Regions from separate parts of the Streptomyces sp. NPDC045846 genome, predicted to be linked through region 4. Evidence: riboswitches for the same ligand, from Rfam matches in the RefSeq annotation. Region 4 holds a riboswitch; each other region holds the start of a gene.
The links. Region 4 has a riboswitch for cobalamin ahead of metE (5-methyltetrahydropteroyltriglutamate--homocysteine S-methyltransferase). Riboswitches for the same ligand answer to the same signal wherever they lie in the genome.
Positions count from the first base shown of each region.

Region 1: it holds a riboswitch for cobalamin, as region 4 does, so the genes downstream of both, AC07F3_RS28720 (cobalamin biosynthesis protein) here and metE (5-methyltetrahydropteroyltriglutamate--homocysteine S-methyltransferase) in region 4, are expected to answer to the same signal.
Region 2: it holds a riboswitch for cobalamin, as region 4 does, so the genes downstream of both, nicT (Nickel transporter NicT) here and metE (5-methyltetrahydropteroyltriglutamate--homocysteine S-methyltransferase) in region 4, are expected to answer to the same signal.
Region 3: it holds a riboswitch for cobalamin, as region 4 does, so the genes downstream of both, AC07F3_RS34225 (CbtB domain-containing protein) here and metE (5-methyltetrahydropteroyltriglutamate--homocysteine S-methyltransferase) in region 4, are expected to answer to the same signal.

Region 1 is NZ_JBWKKJ010000010.1:370,979-375,181, reverse strand. Features, by position in the region: gene AC07F3_RS28735 (lysozyme) at 1-215, shown strand, start outside; gene AC07F3_RS28730 (inorganic phosphate transporter) at 346-1,614, shown strand; gene AC07F3_RS28725 (hypothetical protein) at 1,647-1,874, shown strand; cobalamin riboswitch at 1,976-2,114, shown strand; gene AC07F3_RS28720 (cobalamin biosynthesis protein) at 2,213-3,169, shown strand; gene AC07F3_RS28715 (cobyric acid synthase) at 3,151-4,203, shown strand, end outside.
Region 2 is NZ_JBWKKJ010000002.1:886,971-891,173, reverse strand. Features, by position in the region: gene AC07F3_RS08890 (ABC transporter ATP-binding protein) at 1-1,295, shown strand, start outside; gene nicT (Nickel transporter NicT) at 1,308-2,414, opposite strand; cobalamin riboswitch at 2,444-2,640, opposite strand; gene AC07F3_RS08880 (metalloregulator ArsR/SmtB family transcription factor) at 2,731-3,093, shown strand; gene AC07F3_RS08875 (hypothetical protein) at 3,163-3,444, opposite strand; gene AC07F3_RS08870 (arsenate reductase family protein) at 3,562-3,921, shown strand; gene AC07F3_RS08865 (Gfo/Idh/MocA family protein) at 3,918-4,203, opposite strand, start outside.
Region 3 is NZ_JBWKKJ010000015.1:172,410-176,612, reverse strand. Features, by position in the region: partial or broken gene AC07F3_RS34235 (helix-turn-helix domain-containing protein) at 66-756, opposite strand; partial or broken gene AC07F3_RS34230 (citrate/2-methylcitrate synthase) at 668-1,100, shown strand; cobalamin riboswitch at 1,284-1,433, shown strand; gene AC07F3_RS34225 (CbtB domain-containing protein) at 1,472-1,690, shown strand; gene AC07F3_RS34220 (CbtA family protein) at 1,724-2,590, shown strand; gene AC07F3_RS34215 ((2Fe-2S)-binding protein) at 2,587-3,315, shown strand; gene cobF (precorrin-6A synthase (deacetylating)) at 3,767-4,203, shown strand, end outside.
Region 4 is NZ_JBWKKJ010000001.1:954,040-958,242, forward strand. Features, by position in the region: gene metE (5-methyltetrahydropteroyltriglutamate--homocysteine S-methyltransferase) at 1-1,870, opposite strand, end outside; cobalamin riboswitch at 2,024-2,244, opposite strand; gene AC07F3_RS04235 (S41 family peptidase) at 2,345-3,748, opposite strand; gene AC07F3_RS04240 (heme-binding beta-barrel domain-containing protein) at 3,929-4,203, shown strand, end outside.

The sequences.
Region 1 (4,203 bases), on a different contig from region 4:
GATGGTGGAACGCCTGCACCGGCCGCAGCCGGGCCTTCGCCGCGGCCCATCCCCTCTGGCTCGCCCGGTACGCGAGCACGCCGGGCGCGCTGCCGGCGGGCTGGTCGTACTGGACGTTCTGGCAGTACGAGAACGGGAGCGGGAGCCTGCCGGGTGACCAGAATCTCTTCAACGGCACGTCCGAGCAGTTGAGGCGGTTCGCGGCCGGGCGGTGAACGGGCTCGCCGGCCCGGCGGGCGGCGAGAAGTGGCCACGGACACCATCGCGCCCGCCCCAGTTCATCTTCCGTTCACTCAGGTTACTTACGTTCGTCCAGCCACTGACGTCGAACGATTGCCTGGGTAAATGGAACACATCACGCTGCTGCTCGCGATTGTGATCGTGACAGCTCTCGTGTTCGATTTCACGAACGGTTTCCATGACACCGCCAACGCGATGGCCACCACCATCTCGACCGGCGCCCTGAAGCCCAAGACGGCGGTCGCCATGTCCGCCGCGCTCAACCTGGTCGGCGCGTTCCTGTCGGTGGAGGTCGCCAAGACGATCTCCGGCGGGATCATCGACGAGAAAGGCATCAGAACCGAGGTCATCTTCGCGGCCCTCGTCGGTGCCATCCTGTGGAACCTGCTGACCTGGCTGCTCGGGCTGCCGTCCAGCTCCTCGCACGCCCTGTTCGGCGGCCTCATCGGCGCCGCGGTCATGTCGGCCGGCTGGTCCTCGGTCAACGGCTCCACCGTCGTCACCAAGGTGCTGCTCCCCGCCGTCGCCGCCCCGATCGTCGCGGGCATCGCCGCGATGCTGGCCACCCGGCTGACGTACCGGATCAACCGGAACACCGACGAGAAGGCCACCGCCAAGGGCTACCGTGCGGGCCAGATCGCCTCGGCCGGCCTCGTCTCGCTCGCCCACGGCACCAACGACGCCCAGAAGACGATGGGCATCATCACCCTCGCCCTGGTGACCGGCGGCGTGCTGCACCCGGGCTCGAACCCCCCGCTGTGGGTCATCGTGTCGGCCGGTCTTGCCATCGCGATGGGCACCTACATCGGCGGCTGGCGCATCATCCGCACCATGGGCAAGGGCCTCACCGAGCTCCGCCCGCCGCAGGGCTTCGCCGCCCAGACCGGTGCCGCCACCGTCATCCTGGCCTCCTCGCACATCGGCTTCTCGCTCTCCACCACCCAGGTCTGCTCGGGCTCCGTCATGGGCGCGGGCCTCGGCCGCAAGGGCGGTGTGGTCCGCTGGTCCACCGCGACCCGCATGGCCGTCGCCTGGGTCCTGACGCTGCCGGCCGCCGCCCTGGTCGGCGCGGGTGCCGAGTTCCTCACCAAGCAGGGCCCCTGGGGCATCGTCGCCGTCGCCATCCTCCTGATCGCCGGTTCCGGCACCATCTGGAAGCTGTCGCGCCGCCAGCCGGTCGACCACCACAACGTCACCGCCGACGAGATCGGCGCGGCCTCCGAGGCCGAGCCCGCCGGCGTCGTCACCACCGCGATCGCCGCGGTCACCCCGCCCCCGACCGGCGCGGCCGTCGCGGCCACCGACCTCAAGGCCACGATCCAGGCCCCGGCCCCGGTGACCCCCGCCGACCCGCCCACCCCGGCGACGGTCTGACCCCGGTCCTCCGGCACAGCTAAGGAATCCTCATGCACATCGACTGGGCAGCTCTCGGCTCCGTCTTCGGCGTCAGCCTCGCGGTGACCGTCGGCCTGGTGGGCCTGTTCACCCTCGGCATCGTCGGCCTCAGCAAGCGCGAGGCGGCGGCATCCGGCACCGCCAGCGGCGCCCCGGCCGTGGCCCGCACCGGCGCGTACGCCTGCTTCGCGCTCTGCGCGGCGGCCGTGGCGTACGGGATCTATCTGATCGTCGCCTGACCCACAGGCACCATCCGAGCCGCCCTCCGGCCTGTGCCGGGGGGCGCTTCGCTGTGGCACCACCCACTCTCTCGCGCCGCAGGTCAACAGCAAGTTGACGGGTGTTCTCGCAGCGTGGTGGACTGCACCGGCCAGCTACGGCGGCAGAAGAGGAAGCCGGTGCGAATCCGGCGCGGTCCCGCCACTGTCACCGGGGAGTGATCCCCGTGAGCCAGGAACTCTCACCGCCGGTCACGTCGAACCAGGGCGCGGACACCCTGAGTGAGGACATACCGCCATGCGCGCCTGCCAGTTGAGACTTTCCGGACCTTCCCGCGACGCCCTGGCGGGCTGACCGCATGCGGGCCGATCGCACCTTCGCCTACGGCGCCACCGCCGGACTCCTCGGCGACCTCCTGCTCGGCGATCCACGCCGCGGGCATCCGGTCGCCGCGTTCGGCCGCGCGGCCGGCGCCGTCGAGCGCGTCCTGTGGCGCGACCACCGCGGCCGGGGCGCGCTGCACACCCTGCTGTGCGCGGGCGGCGCCGCGGGCGCCGCGGCCCTCCTCTCCCGCGCCGTACGGAACCGACCGGCCGCGTCCGTCGCGCTGACCGCCGCCGCCACCTGGGCCGTGGTGGGCGGCACCTCGCTCGGCCGCGAGGCGCGGGCGATCGGCGGCGCGCTCGCCGCGGGCGACGTGGAGGTGGCCCGGGAGCGCCTCCCGCACCTGTGCGGGCGCGACCCGCAGTCCCTGGACGCCGACGGCATCGCGCGGGCCGTCGTCGAGTCGGTCGCCGAGAACACCTCGGACGCCGTCGTCGGCGCCCTGGTGTGGGGCGCGCTCGCGGGAGTGCCGGGCCTCGTGGGCTTCCGGGCCGTCAACACGCTGGACGCGATGGTCGGGCACAAGTCGGCCAGGTACCGCAGGTACGGCTGGGCCTCGGCGCGCCTTGACGACGTGGCGGGCTGGCCGGGCGCCCGGCTCACCGCCGCGCTCGCCGCGCTGGCCGGCCCGGACACCAGGGGCGCGGTACGGGCCTGGCGGGCCGATGCCGCCCAGCATCCGAGCCCCAACGCGGGCCCCGTCGAGGCCGCGTTCGCGGGCGCTCTCGGCGTACGCCTGGGCGGCACGCTCTCCTACGCCGGACGCGTCGAGCACCGGCCGGTCCTGAACGGCCCGGGGCGGGCCGTGGAAGTCGCCGACATCGAACGGGCGGTACGGCTCTCGCGCACGGTGGGCTGGCTGACGCTGGCCACGGCCGTCGCGGCGAGGGCCGCTGTGAGGAAGGGACGTATATGGGTGGCGGGCTGCTGATCGCGGGCACGACCTCGGACGCGGGCAAGAGCGTCGTCACGGCCGGGATCTGCCGGTGGCTGGTCAGGCAGGGCGTCAAGGTCGCGCCGTTCAAGGGCCAGAACATGTCGCTGAACTCGTTCGTCACGCGCGAGGGCGCGGAGATCGGCCGGGCGCAGGCGATGCAGGCACAGGCGGCGCGCGTGGAGCCCACCGCGCTGATGAACCCCGTGCTGCTCAAGCCCGGGAGCGACCGCTCGAGCCAGGTCGTCCTCATGGGGAAGCCGGTGGGCGAGTTGAGCGCCCGCGGGTTCTTCGGCTCCGCCGACCCGTCCTCGGGCCGGGCCCTGCGCGGGGGCGGCCGGGAGGCGCTGCTCGGCACCGTCCTGGAGTGCCTGGAGGAGCTCCGGGGCACGTATGACGCCGTGATCTGCGAGGGGGCGGGCAGCCCGGCCGAGATCAATCTGCGGCGCACCGACATCGTCAACATGGGCATCGCGCGGGCCGCGCGGCTGCCCGTCGTGGTGGTCGGCGACATCGACCGCGGCGGGGTGTTCGCCTCGTTCTTCGGGACGACGGCGCTGCTGAGCCCCGAGGACCAGGCGCTGGTCGCCGGGTACGTCGTCAACAAGTTCCGGGGCGACGTCTCGCTCCTGGAGCCCGGCATCGAGATGCTGCGCGGCCTCACCGGCCGGCACACCTACGGGATCCTGCCGTACGCCCACGGCCTCGGCATCGACGAGGAGGACGGGCTCAGGGTGTCGATGCGCGGCGCCGTGCGCGAGTCCGTGGTGGCGCCGCCGGTCGGCGAGGACGTGCTGCGGGTCGCGGTGTGCGCGGTGCCGTTGATGTCCAACTTCACCGACGTGGACGCGCTCGCGGCCGAACCCGGGGTGGTCGTCCGCTTCGTGGACCGGCCCGAGGAGCTCGCCGACGCCGACCTCGTGGTGGTGCCGGGCACGCGCGGCACGGTGCGCGCCCTGGAGTGGCTGCGCGAGCGCGGCCTCGCGGCGGAGCTGGCGCGCCGGGCCGCCGCGGACCGTCCGGTGCTCGGC
Region 2 (4,203 bases), on a different contig from region 4:
CGCTGCTCCCGCTGCTCCTGCTGGCCGCGCTGCCGCAGGGCGTGGCCGGGGTGAAGGCGGCGCGGGTGCACTACGAGGCGTCCCGGGCGATGAGCGCCGAGCGGCGCACCCTGAGTCTGCTGCGCTGGTTCGTGATCGACAAGGACACCGCCGACCAGCTGCGCTCGTGCACGATGGCCGAGTTCCTGCTGGAGCGCTACCGGGCGATCGGGCGGCGGGTGGACGCCGCGACCGACAGGGCCGTGCACCAGGGCGCGCGCTACTCGGTCGTCGGGGCGCTGGCGGGCGGGGTCGCGGCCGGGGTGGTGTGGGCGGCGCTCGCCTATCTGCTCGGCTCGGGGCGGATGTCGGTGGCCTCGGCGGGCACCGCGGTGTTCGCGCTGCGTACGGTCGCCTCCTCGCTGCGGGGCGTCGTCGGCTACGGGACGCGGCTCTTTCGGACCGGGCTCTACCTGGACGACTGGGCGGAGTTCATCGAGGAGGCCGGCGGCCACCGGATGGCGCGCGGCACGCTGGCGCCGGCCGCCCCCGAGGTCGTACGGGCCGAGTCGCTGACGTACCGCTATCCCGGCAGCGAACGGCCCGCCCTGGAGAAGGTGACGGTCCAGGTGCGCAGGGGCGAGGTGCTGGCGCTCGTCGGCGAGAACGGGTCCGGCAAGACCACGCTCAGCAAGCTGCTCACCGGGCTCTATCTGCCCAGCGAGGGGGCGGTGACCTGGGACGGGGTCGCGGTGGAGCGGTGCGATCCGCTGGCGCTGTGGCAGCAGACCGCCGTCGTGCCGCAGGGCTTCGCGCACTGGCCGATGTCCGCGCGCGACAACATCACGCTCGGGCAGCCGCACGGCGGCGACGAGGCGGTGCGCCGGGCCGCCGCCCACTCCGGCGCCGCGGAGGTCGTCGACGGGCTGCGCAGCGGTCTTGACACGCTGCTCGCCCGGGAGTGGTTCGGCGGCGTGGAGCTGTCCGGCGGGCAGTGGCAGCGGATCGCCATCGCGCGGGCCTTCCACCGCCCGGCCGGGCTGCTCGTGATGGACGAGCCCACGAGCGCGCTCGACGCCCGCGCCGAGCACCGCATCTTCACCGGGCTGCGCACCGTCGCGCGGGACCGGGCGGTGGTCCTGGTGACGCACCGCCTCGCCAACGTCGCGGTCGCCGACCGCATCGTGGTCCTCGACCGGGGCCGGGTCCTCCAGGAGGGCACCTTCGCCGAACTGGTCGCCGCCGAGGGCCTGTTCAGGGAGTTGTGGCTGTTGCAGAACGACCGGGGGGTGCCGGGGCCGCGCGCGGGTGCGTGAGCCCCGGGAGCCTCAGGCCCCGGTCCGGGCCCACTTCTGCTCGACCTTGCCGAGCCGCCAGTACGCCAGCGCGATCGCCCACACCACGACGAACAGGCCGACGATGACGAAGCCGACGTTGTCCAGGTTGAGGTCCGCGATCCAGCCGCTGACCGGGTCGGTGAGGTCGAACTTCTCGTGCAGCACGCCGACGAGTTCGATGGTGCCGATGAAGAAGGCCACCGCGATCGACAGGCCGGTGATGGTGAGGTTGTAGTAGACCTTGCGGACGGGGTTGGAGAACGCCCACTGGTAGGCGAAGTTCATGAAGGTGCCGTCCAGGGTGTCGAACAGGCTCATCCCCGCCGCGAACAGCAGGGGCAGGCACAGGATCGCGTACCAGGGCAGTCCGGCGGCGGCGCCCGTGCCGGCCATCACCATCAGGGTGACCTCGGTGGCGGTGTCGAAGCCGAGGCCGAAGAGGAAGCCGAGCGGGAACATCTGGCCGGGCCGGGAGATGGACTTGGTGAAGCGGCCCAGGATGCGGTTCATGAAGCCCCGCGAGTCCAGGTGCGCTTCGAGTTCCTTCTCGTCGTACGCGCCCGCGCGCATCGCCCGGAACACCTTCAGGATGCCGAACAGGGCGACCAGGTTGAGGGCGGCGATCAGGTAGAGGAAGGAGCCGGACGCGGTGGTTCCGACGACGCCGAGCACCTGGTGGGCGCGCGAGTCCTCGTTCATCAGGGTGCCCGCGAGCTGCGCGCCTCCGGCCACCAGGCCCGCCATGACGACCACGACGCTGGAGTGGCCGAGGGCGAACCAGAAGCCCACGGAGACCGGCCGCTTGCCGTCGGCCATCAGCTTGCGGGTGGTGTTGTCGATGGCGGCGATGTGGTCGGCGTCGAAGGCGTGCCGCATGCCGAGGGTGTAGGCGGTGATGCCGAGGCCGATGCCGTAGGTCTTGGTGCCCACGGCGTAGTGCTCGGGGGCCACGAGCAGGAACAGCACGCCGAAGGCGACGACGTGGAGGGCGGCTATCACCGTGAGGAGGACGGCGGTTCGGACGGTGTCCTCGCGCCGCCAGTGGAAGGACGGCGCGGCGGCGCCGGGCTCGGCGGACGTGCGAACGGGCAGGGTCATGCGGGTCACGCTCCAGCACCTCGTGGATCACTTCGTGAGATGCCGCGGCCGGTCTCCTGGCTGACGGGTGGGTGCGGCCGCCCGGCCTTCCCAGCCAGGTGGATCCTGGCCAGTGGCGTCGCGAGGGGACGGCAGCTCCCCGGCAGCCGGGGAACCCGATCACAGTGGCGAGGGCCGCTCCGGTTTCACACCGGTCTTCCCGAACACCACGGCCCGGTCACCCTAGACGCCGACGACTCGCCTGCCTACCTGCACAGCTGTGCAGGTATCGAAGATCACACGGGGCATCGCGGCGCCCTGCTGCGAGGATGCGGGCATGCATCTCGTCCCCGCCGAGCGCGTCGGCCACCGCACCATCGACGGACACCGGGTCTGCGACGCCATCGCGGCCATCGGTGACCCGGACCGGGTGCGGGCCTGGGCCGACCGGTTCTCCCTGCTCGCCGACGCCAACCGGCTCGCGCTGCTGCTCGCCCTGCACCGGGCCGGGCCGCTCGCCGTCTCCGACCTGGCGGTGGCGACGGGCATGCGCGACCCGGCCGTCTCGCAGGCCCTGCGGCTGCTGCGGGCGGCCGGGGCGGTCATGGGTGAGAAGGAGGGGCGGGTGGTGCGCTACCGCGTGGTCGACGAGGCGACCGCTCGCCTCCTCGACGCGTACGCGGCGGACGTACGCGGTTAGCGGTACCGGTACCGGCGTGCCCGACTCGTGCCGACGGCTTCCCGCCGGCACGAGTCGGGCCGGGCGCGGTCAGCGCCCGTCGTAGATCAGCGCACGCACCATGCGGCACGTCGTCTCCGACGGCGGGTGCACTCCGATGAGCGCGGCCACGGTGCGTATCGTGCGGTCGGGCGCCTGCTCGGGCCGGTAGACCCCCGTATCGAGCAGGGCGATGGCCAGGCGCATGGCCTTCAGGCGCCGGTTGTGGGACTCGTACCACACGCGCGGACGCCCGGCGGGCAGCGGGACCTTGCGAAGGGGCTGGAGGGACAGCTGTTTCGGGGCGTGCGAGGTGAGTACGGCAGCGGTCATGGGCATCCTCCTGGGCAGTCGGGAACCCTCACTTACTGCCTCCATTTTACTGGGGGGCACTGACAATCGGCCCTGGCCAGCGGGGCTTTGGGGGCTCGGCGCGGGTAGCCTGGCGGCATGGAGATCTGGATCAACCCGGCCTGTTCGAAGTGCCGCGGCGCGATGAGTCTGCTCGACGCGGAGGGCGCCGAGTACACGGTGCGGCGCTACCTGGAGGACGTGCCCTCCCCCGACGAGATCCGGGCCGTGCTCGACCGGCTCGGCCTCGAACCGTGGGACATCACCCGCACCCAGGAGGACGCCGCCAAGGAGCTGGGCGTCAAGGACTGGCCGCGTAACGCGGACGCGCGCGAGCGCTGGGTGACGGCGCTCGCCGAGCATCCGAAGCTCATCCAGCGCCCGATCATCACGGCGGACGACGGCACGGCCGTGGTGGGCCGCACCGACGAGGCCGTACGCAAGGCCCTGTCGCGCTAGTCCCGGCCGAGCCGCGCCTCGGCGTCGGCCAGCAACTCGGTTATCCGCGCCCCGAACCGTACGTCGCAGGGGTGCGCCACCCCCGTGCGGGCCGCCTCAAGCAGGGCGTCGAGCGCCCCGGCGAACGCGTCGAGCGCGCCGCCCCATTCGGGCATCACCGCGGCGCCCGCCGCGCCCAGCAGGGAGACCTCGACGCCCGCGGCGGCCGGCGGCGCGGTGAAGCTCAGGTCGGCGGTGCTGGAGGCGCCCGAGGCGTGCCGCAGGACCAGGTGGGCGGTGTCG
Region 3 (4,203 bases), on a different contig from region 4:
CCGAGCTGGGGTGCCGGCACCGGGAGAGGTCCGTGCGGGAAAACGGTTGCCGTCACGGCGGTGCTCTCCAGCGGGTAGGGCAGGTAGGTGCGCCGGTCGGGATCGACGGCCAGTCGTCCGCCTGCCGGAGGCCGGGCCCGCTGCGCGCAGTCTCGGCGTTCGCAGATCCGGCAGCCCAGGCCGATCGGGGTGGCGGCGCGGGGGGTCGTCGAGCGCGACGCCCTCGGCGTAGACGAGCCAGTGGGCGCGGCGCAGTTCGCAGCCGAGGGCGACGGCGAACTCGGCGCGCGGGGCGTGATGGCCGAGAGCTGCGTGCGTGATGGTGCGCGCGACCCAGAAGTACCGCTTGCCGTCCGGCGTTTCGGCGGCCTGGGTCAGGACCCTTCCTGGTGCGAAGAACGCCTCGTACACCGTCCATAGGGGGCAGATGCTGCCGAGCCCGGAGAAGTAGAAGTCGGTCGCGGACTGTCGCTTGGAGATGTTCCCGGCGCGGTCGACGCGCAGGATGGAGAAGGGGGCGCCTCGCCGTCCGGTCCGCTGGAGGGCGCTGAGGCGGTGGCAGACCGTCTCGATGCCGACGCCGAAGCGGGCGGAGAGCAATTCGATGTCATGGCGCACCTGCTCGGCCGCCGTGTGAAAGGCGGTGTGGGGCATGAGGAGCGCGCCCCCGATGGACGTCCTCCGTACCGCGGTCAGCTGGTTCGGCGCCAAGGACCTGACCGAGGGCGACGGCACTCCTGCCGCAAACCGGGCCAAGTCCCTCACCCTGCTGGCCAAGTTGCCCACCGTGGCGGCGGCCGATCAGCGCCGCCACCGGGGCCTGGGCCCGATCCCGCCCGACATCCCTCGGGTATGCCGAGAACTTCTTCCACTTGTGCTTCGGGAGCGTGCCAGACCCGGACGTGGTGCGCTGCTTCGAGATCTCCCTCACGCTGTACGCCGAACACAGCTTCAACGCCTCGACGTTCACCGCCTGTGTGGTCACCTCCACTCTCTCGGACTCTCACAGCGCGGTCACCGCCGCCATCGGCGCGTTGAAGGGGCCCCTGCACGGAGGAGCCAACGAAGCCGTGGTGCACATGCTCCTGGGGATCGGTGACATCACCGAGCAGTTGGCCCACAACGCCCTGATCCGCCGTCGGTCTCGTACGACGGCCCGGATCATCGAGCGGTACCGGCCGGCCTGTCAGAGTGAGGACCCTGAGCCTCAAGTCGACCCGTGAGCTGCGCATTCGTGAGCAAGTGCGCAGGCTCGCCGTCCGGTGCGCCGATTTTGGAAAGGCTTGATTGACGGCCCCTGAGGTGAGCCATACTGTGCACTTGTAGTGAGGGCGTAAGGAAGCTGGTGGGATTCCAGCACGGTCGCGCCACTGTGAGTCCGCCACCGGAAGGTGGCAGGCGAGTCAGACACTGACCCCTCACTCCGCCCGTACAAGCAGAGGGACGCACGATCCCCGAAGGAGGGCTCGCCTTGAGCAGCATTTCCACATCCCCGCGCCCGGCATCCACGCCGGTCGTCCTGCCGGTCTCCAAGTCCGTTCTGTGGCTGGTCACCACCGCGCTGATCGCGCTGGCCGTCTACTACTTCGTCGGTGTCGACCAGGGCGCCGTGTCGGTGTTCGGCAACGACATGCACGTGCACGAGTTCGTCCACGACGCCCGCCACTTCCTCGGTTTCCCCTGCCACTGAGCCACCGGAACCCGGACGTACGGACAACTCGACATGGAAAAGAAGCTCATACTGCGCGGCGTACTCGCCGGCGCAGTCGCGGGCCTGCTCGCCTTCGTCTTCGCCCGGATCTTCGCCGAGCCGCAGATCGCCAAGGCCATCGACTACGAAAGCGGACGCGACGCGGCTCAGGAAGCGCTGGACAAGGCGGCCGGGCTGCACGCCGAGGCCGCAGGTCCCGATCTGTTCAGCCGCACCATCCAGGCCAACGTCGGCATCGGGGTCGGCATCATCTTCTTCGGTATGGCGATGGGCGCCCTGTTCGCCGTCGCCTACACCGTCTGCCTTGGCCGCACCGGCGGACTGCGCGCCCGCAACCTGGCACTGCTTGTCGCAGGCGGCGGATTCCTCGGCATGTATCTGGTGCCGTTCCTGAAGTACCCGGCGAACCCGCCCGCGATCGGCCACGAGGAGACCATCCAGCAACGCAGCGGCCTGTATCTCATCATGGTCGTCTGCTCCGTGGCCTTCCTGGCCGGAGCCGTCTACCTGGGCAAGCGGCTCCAAGCCCGATTCGGCAACTGGAACGCCAGCCTCCTCGCCGGGGCGGCGTTCATCGTGGCCATCGGCATCGTCATGCTGGTCCTGCCCCAGCTCGGTCACCTCTCGTTCAACAAGGCCAACTACGGCAACCATCCCACCGAGACCCCGCTGCCGCTGACGGACCCGAAGGGCAACATCGTCTTCCCGGGCTTCCCCGCCGACGTGTTGTACGCCTTCCGCTTCTACTCGCTCGGCGCGCAGCTCATTCTCTGGACGGCCCTCGGCCTGATCTTCGGTCCGCTGGCGGAACGCCTGCTCAAGCCCGTCAGCCCGGATACCTCCGCTCCCTCACCGGAGTCGGACCCCGTCCCGGCATGACCGGCCCCACCACCAGCGCGGTGATCGAGGAGATCACCGCGCTCGGCCCGTTCTTCGCCCTGCAGACGCACCCGCCCGGGTCACAACTGTCCGAGCCCTGGCAGCCACTGTCCCGTCAACTGATCGAAACTCGCGTGAGCGGCATTCGAGAGTGGCTGGCCGGCGCAGGCGGACAGCCACCGGACGCGGTCGAGACACGGGTCGCGGCTTCCGTGACCCACCTCGGACTTGCCGCCCGGCTGGTCTCACCTCCGCTGGCCGCCGCGGTCCTGCACGGCGTGGTTCTCGCCCCAAAACTCGCGGATCTGCGGTGGCAGCCCGTGATCGGCGGTCCCATTCCGCTCTCACTGCCTGCCGACGTCTTCACGGCCGGCAGCGAAGAATCGCTTCCGCGTCTCGCCGACGAACTGAGCAGTCGGCTGCTGGACGGGCCCCTTCGTGAACTCGCCGACGCCATCGGGCAGTTCTCGGTGTCCCAGCACATCCTGTCCGGGAACGTCGCCTCGGCTGTCAACGGGGCGGTCACCATGATCACCGCCTGCCGCCAGGACGTCTCCGCACGGGCCCGTGCCCTCGCCGACCGCCTCCTGCGGCAGTCTCCCCTGCGCGGCGCGAGCACCGCGGATCCCGACACGGGATTCCGGCGCCGCAGCTGCTGCCTGATCTACCGCGCCGCCCCCGGCGGCCGTGGACCCAAGTGCGGGGATTGCGTCCTGTCCAGCTGACCCGGCCGCTCACCCTGCCTTCACACCCGAAAAGGAAACGCCGTGAGCCGACGCCCCGAGCCCCGAAGAATCGCCCTGGACGGCGCCCCGGTCGTCGCCCTCACCCCACACGAATACGAGCGTCTGCTCCTGGCACGCCGTCAGCTCGGCGGCCAGAGCACACGTATGAGCGCCCTGAACCGGGACTTAACCTTGGCCGCCGGCCTGCTGGAAGAGACCCGGGCAGAACTCTGCGGCTCAGCCGGTCCTGACGGCGCGTGTGCCGCCGGGCGGTTCGGACAGGACGGGGCTCGCCTCTGCTGCCGGATCAGCGCCCTGCTCGACTCCGCCCGGTTCGCCGCACTCTCACGCCCGTCCAGCTCGACCGCCGGCGGTCGAAAGCCGCAGTGACGGACTGTTGGGGCGCGGGACCGGGTGCCTCCTTCGGATCCCGCCTTGGCACACTGGCCGCATGAGTACGGAGCAGCGAGCAATCCTCGTCGTCGGCATCGGAGCGGGCAATCCCGACCACCTGACCCTTGAGGCAGTGAAGGCGATCCGCCGTGCCGATGTCTTCTTCGTCGTCGGCAAGGGCCCCCGCAAGGCCTCCCTGACCGACCTGCGCCACCGGATGATCGAGGAGCACGCGCAGGGACCGTACCGCGTGGTGGAGGTCGACGACCCGAGCCGCGAGCGGCGGCCGATGGACCGGGCCGACTACGCCGCGGCCGTCCAGGACTGGCGCATACGGCGCGGGGAGATCTTCGAGCGGGCGATGCGTGAGGAGATGACGGAAGGAGAGACGGGCGCCTTCCTCGTCTGGGGCGACCCGTCCCTCTACGACAGCACGCTCGGGATTCTTGCGGACATCGCGGATCGCGGCGCGCTCTCGATCGCAGTCGACGTGAT
Region 4 (4,203 bases):
TCACCGAAGTGCCGCTGGTCTCCAGGTCGTTGACCTCGTCGCGCAGGGCCAGGGCGACCTGGTGGGCGGTGTCGGCGAGCGGCTGGTCGTCGCGGACGAAGGACCACGCGAGCATGGTGACCGGTCCCGTGAGCATGCCCTTGACGGGACGGCCGGTGAGGGACTGGGCGTACGCCGTCCAGCGGACCGTCATCGGTTCCGGCCGGGAGATGTCGCCCGCCAGGACCGGCGGGCGGACGTAGCGGGTGCCGTACGACTGGACCCAGCCGTGCTGCGTGGTGAGGCAGCCGGTGAGCCGTTCGGCGAAGTACTGGACCATGTCGTTGCGTTCGGGCTCACCGTGCACCAGGACGTCGATGCCGGTCTTCTCCTGGAAGGAGACCACCTCGCGGATCTCGGCCTCGATGCGCTCCTCGTACGCGCCGGCCCCGATGCGTCCGGCGCGCAGGTCGGCGCGGGCGGTGCGCAGTTCTCCGGTCTGCGGGAACGAGCCGATCGTCGTCGTGGGCAGCGGCGGCAGCCGCAGCTGGGCGTGCTGGGCGGCGGCCCGGTGTGCGTACGGATGGGCGCGGTGGGTGTCGGCGTCGGTGACGGCGGCGGCCCGGGCGCGCACCGCCGGGTCCCTGGTGACGGCCGAGGCGGCGCGGGAGGCCAAGTCGGCCCGGTTGGCGGCGAGTTCGGCGGTGATCGCGCCCGTTCCGCCGGTCAGGCCGCGGGCCAGGGTGACGATTTCGGCCGTCTTCTGCCGGGCGAACGCGAGCCAGCGGCCGATCTGCGGCTCGATGCCGCGTTCGGCGGCCGCGTCGAGCGGGACGTGGAGCAGCGAGCAGGAGGCGGCGACGTCCACCCGGTCGGCGAGGCCGAGCAGCGTGGCCAGGGTGGACAGCGACCTCTCCAGGTCGTTGATCCATACGTTGCGTCCGTCGACCACCCCCGCCACGAGCCGCTTGCCGGGGAGCCCGCCGACCGCGGCGAGGTCGGCGAGGTTCGCGGCGGCGGGCCCGGTGAAGTCCAGGGCGAGCCCCTCGACGGGTGACTTGGCGAGCACCGCGAGCGCCTCGCCGAGCCGGTCGAAGTAGGAGGCGACCAGGAGCTTGGGGCGGTCGGTGAGGGTGCCGAGCTCGCGATAGGCGCGGGCGGCGGCGTTCAGCTCGGCGGGGGTGCGGTCCTGCACGAGAGCGGGCTCGTCCAGCTGCACCCAGGCGGCACCCGCCGCCCGCAGATCGGCCAGCACCCGCGCGTACACGGGCAGCAGCCGGTCCAGGAGGGTCAGCGGCTGGAAGTCGTCGGCCACCCCGGGGGCGGGCTTGGCCAGCAGGAGGTAGGTCACCGGACCCACGAGCACGGGGCGCGGAGCGTGTCCGAGTGCGAGGGCCTCTTCGAGTTGCCCGACCTGCCGGGAGGAGTCCGCGGTGAACACGGTGTCGGGGCCCAACTCCGGCACCAGATAGTGGTAGTTCGTGTTGAACCACTTCGTCATCTCCAGCGGCGCCGCGTCCTGGGTGCCGCGCGCCATGGCGAAGTAGCCGTCGAGGGCGCATCCGCCGCCCTCGGCGGACCGGGAGACCGGGGAGCGGTCGGCCGAGGCGGCGGCGCGGTGGCGCTCGGGGATCGCGCCCACCATGACGGTGGTGTCGAGGACATGGTCGTAGTACGAGAAGTCGCCGGTGGGCACTTCGGTGATCCCGGCGGAGGCCAGTTCCCGCCAGTTGGTGCGGCGCAGTTCGGCGGCGGTGCGCCGCAGTTCGTCGGCGCCGACGCGGCCCTTCCAGTAACCCTCGACGGCCTTCTTCAGTTCCCGGTTCGGGCCTTGCCGGGGGTAGCCGTACACGGTGGCGTGGGTCTCGGCGGCTGTGGGCTCGGTTGCCACGAGTCTCTCCTTCGCGAGCTCTTCGGTGGAGCGAACCCGGGACCGGGCGAAGGCGCGAAGGGACGACGGACCGAAAGGCGCGGCGCATGTGCCGTCACCGTCGGTGCGTACGCCGACCCGCCCTCGAGGTCACCGGGATCTCCGCGCGCGATCGGTCGCGCACGGGCAGTGGCAGGTCTTCGGACTCGCGGGCACGCCTCGTGACGTACGAGGCATCTACTGGCCGTCGCTTCCCAGGCCCGGCCGGGCCCAGTGCGTATGACGGCGGTCGTTCCCGCTCACCGCTGCGGGGCAGTCCCGGATTCCCACCGGGTTCCCTCTTGCGACGCATCCCGCCTGGCGGACGGGGCGAACCAGCTGCACCAGCAGCCTAGATGCTCGACCGGCGCCCCGGGAACCGCATTTCGGCGGCCCGCGCGGTGAGCTGCGGCACGTGGCGGCCCTGGCGGCGCCACACCGCGCGTCCGGCGCCGGTCAGCGGCTCCCGGTGAGGACCCGGCGGGCCAGGGTGAGTGCCGGGTCGCGGCCGTGGGCGAGGTCGTCCTCGGTGAAGACGGGGGTGCGCAACTGGGGCGGGATGCCCGGGCCGTCGAAGCTGTGGCCGGCGCGGTCGAGGTACTTCTCGTTGGGCAGGACGGCCGCCCAGTCCTTGGCCAGGGGGCGGAACAGGACGTCGGAGAAGACTCCCTGAGTGTTCTCGCCGATGCGGGTCACCCGGGGTGCGCGGCCCATCAGCGCCTGCGTGAACGTCTCCGCGGCGCTGACGGAACTCCCGCTCGTGAGCAGCGCCACGGGCCCGGTCCAGCGCGGGGCCGGGGCGGGGTGCACGACGATCGGCTGCGGGCGGGTGTAGCGGGCCGGATCGTCGGGGCCGTCGCGGGCGACCTTCGTGTAGGCCGTGTACGCGCGGTCGGTGAGGCGCGCGGCGATCCGCAGGCCGAGCGCGTCGGAGCCGCCTCCGTTGAGACGGCAGTCGATCACCAGGCCGCGCGGTCGGGCCGCGGGGGCGCCGGGCGGGATCAACGCGTCCAGGGCCCGGTCGAGTTCGGCCGCCTGCTGCTGGTAGCTGTCCCCGGCGGCGTACCCCTCGAAGGAGTCGATCCTCAGGTAGCCGACCCGGTCGGGGAGTTCGCCGACGACGAGCTTGCCCTGGCCGAACGTCCGCACGGGGGCCACGAGTTGGCGGGCTACGGCCTCGGCCGCCCGCCCGCGCAGCTCCGGGGTCGGCACCCTGGTTCCGGGCCGCAGCCCGAAGTAGACGGTCCTGCCCTCGTGGATCAGCGCCGTGTGGGCGTCGTGCAGCGGGCGGATCATGTCGGTGAGGATCCGCTGGAGCTCCGCGTCGGTGGTGCCCGGCGTGACGAGGGGGCGGTAACGGTCGCGGACCGCCTGCCAGTTGACGCCCTTGGCGGCGAAGAAGGGGTAGTTCTCCGCGAAGGTGGCCCAGAAGCGGTCGAACACCGCGAGCGGCCCCTCCTCCGCGGGCCGCCGGCACCGCTCGGGCAGGGCGGGCAGCCGCTTCAGATGACGTACGCCCGCCGCGTCGTCGGGCGCGAGGACGGCGTGCCCGTGCCCGTCGGGGGTGACCGTCATCGTCGCGACCGGGCCCTCGCCGTAGCGGGTCGCACCGGCCGGTCCCGGGGCGCCGACCTGGTCGGCGGTGACGGCGCCCGGCAGACAGCTGACCCGGGTCGTGTCGTACGTGGCGAGCTTCCCGTTCCCGATCGTCACCAGGGTGCCGTAACCGTCCATGCGCCACACCCCGTCCAGCGGCCCGCGCCCGGACGGGGCCGCGGACGCCGTACCGGCCGCCGTGACCGCCAGGGCGAGGGCCAGCGAGAGCGCCGCCGCCCGGGACGACATCCGTACACGCACCATGTGTGAGCCCCTCCCCGTGCCAAACCGACGATAGCGGCGGCCCCCGCCGTGGACATCGCCCACACGGGTCGACCCCGCCCTCCTTGAGCAGGAGCGATCCGTGGTGGAACGGAACGTGAGGAGGATGGACACCCTAGGCTTCCCTCTGGCATCCGGCCCCCGATCCCAGGAGCGCGCACCGTGTTCGACCTTGCACCGGAGTACCCGTACCCCGACGGCCACCGGCCCGACGAGGCGCCCGCGCCGCACGCGCTGCTCGCGCCCGTGACCGGCTTCCTGGGCACCTGGTACGGCCGGGGCGAAGGCGGATATCCCACCCTCGCCGGGGACTTCGCGTACGCGCAGGAGGTCACCTTCAGCCACGACGGCCGCCCCTTCCTGCGGTACGAGGCCCGCGCCTGGCTGCTCGACGAGGACGGCGCGCCCCTGCGGCCCTCGGCGCGCGAGAGCGGCTG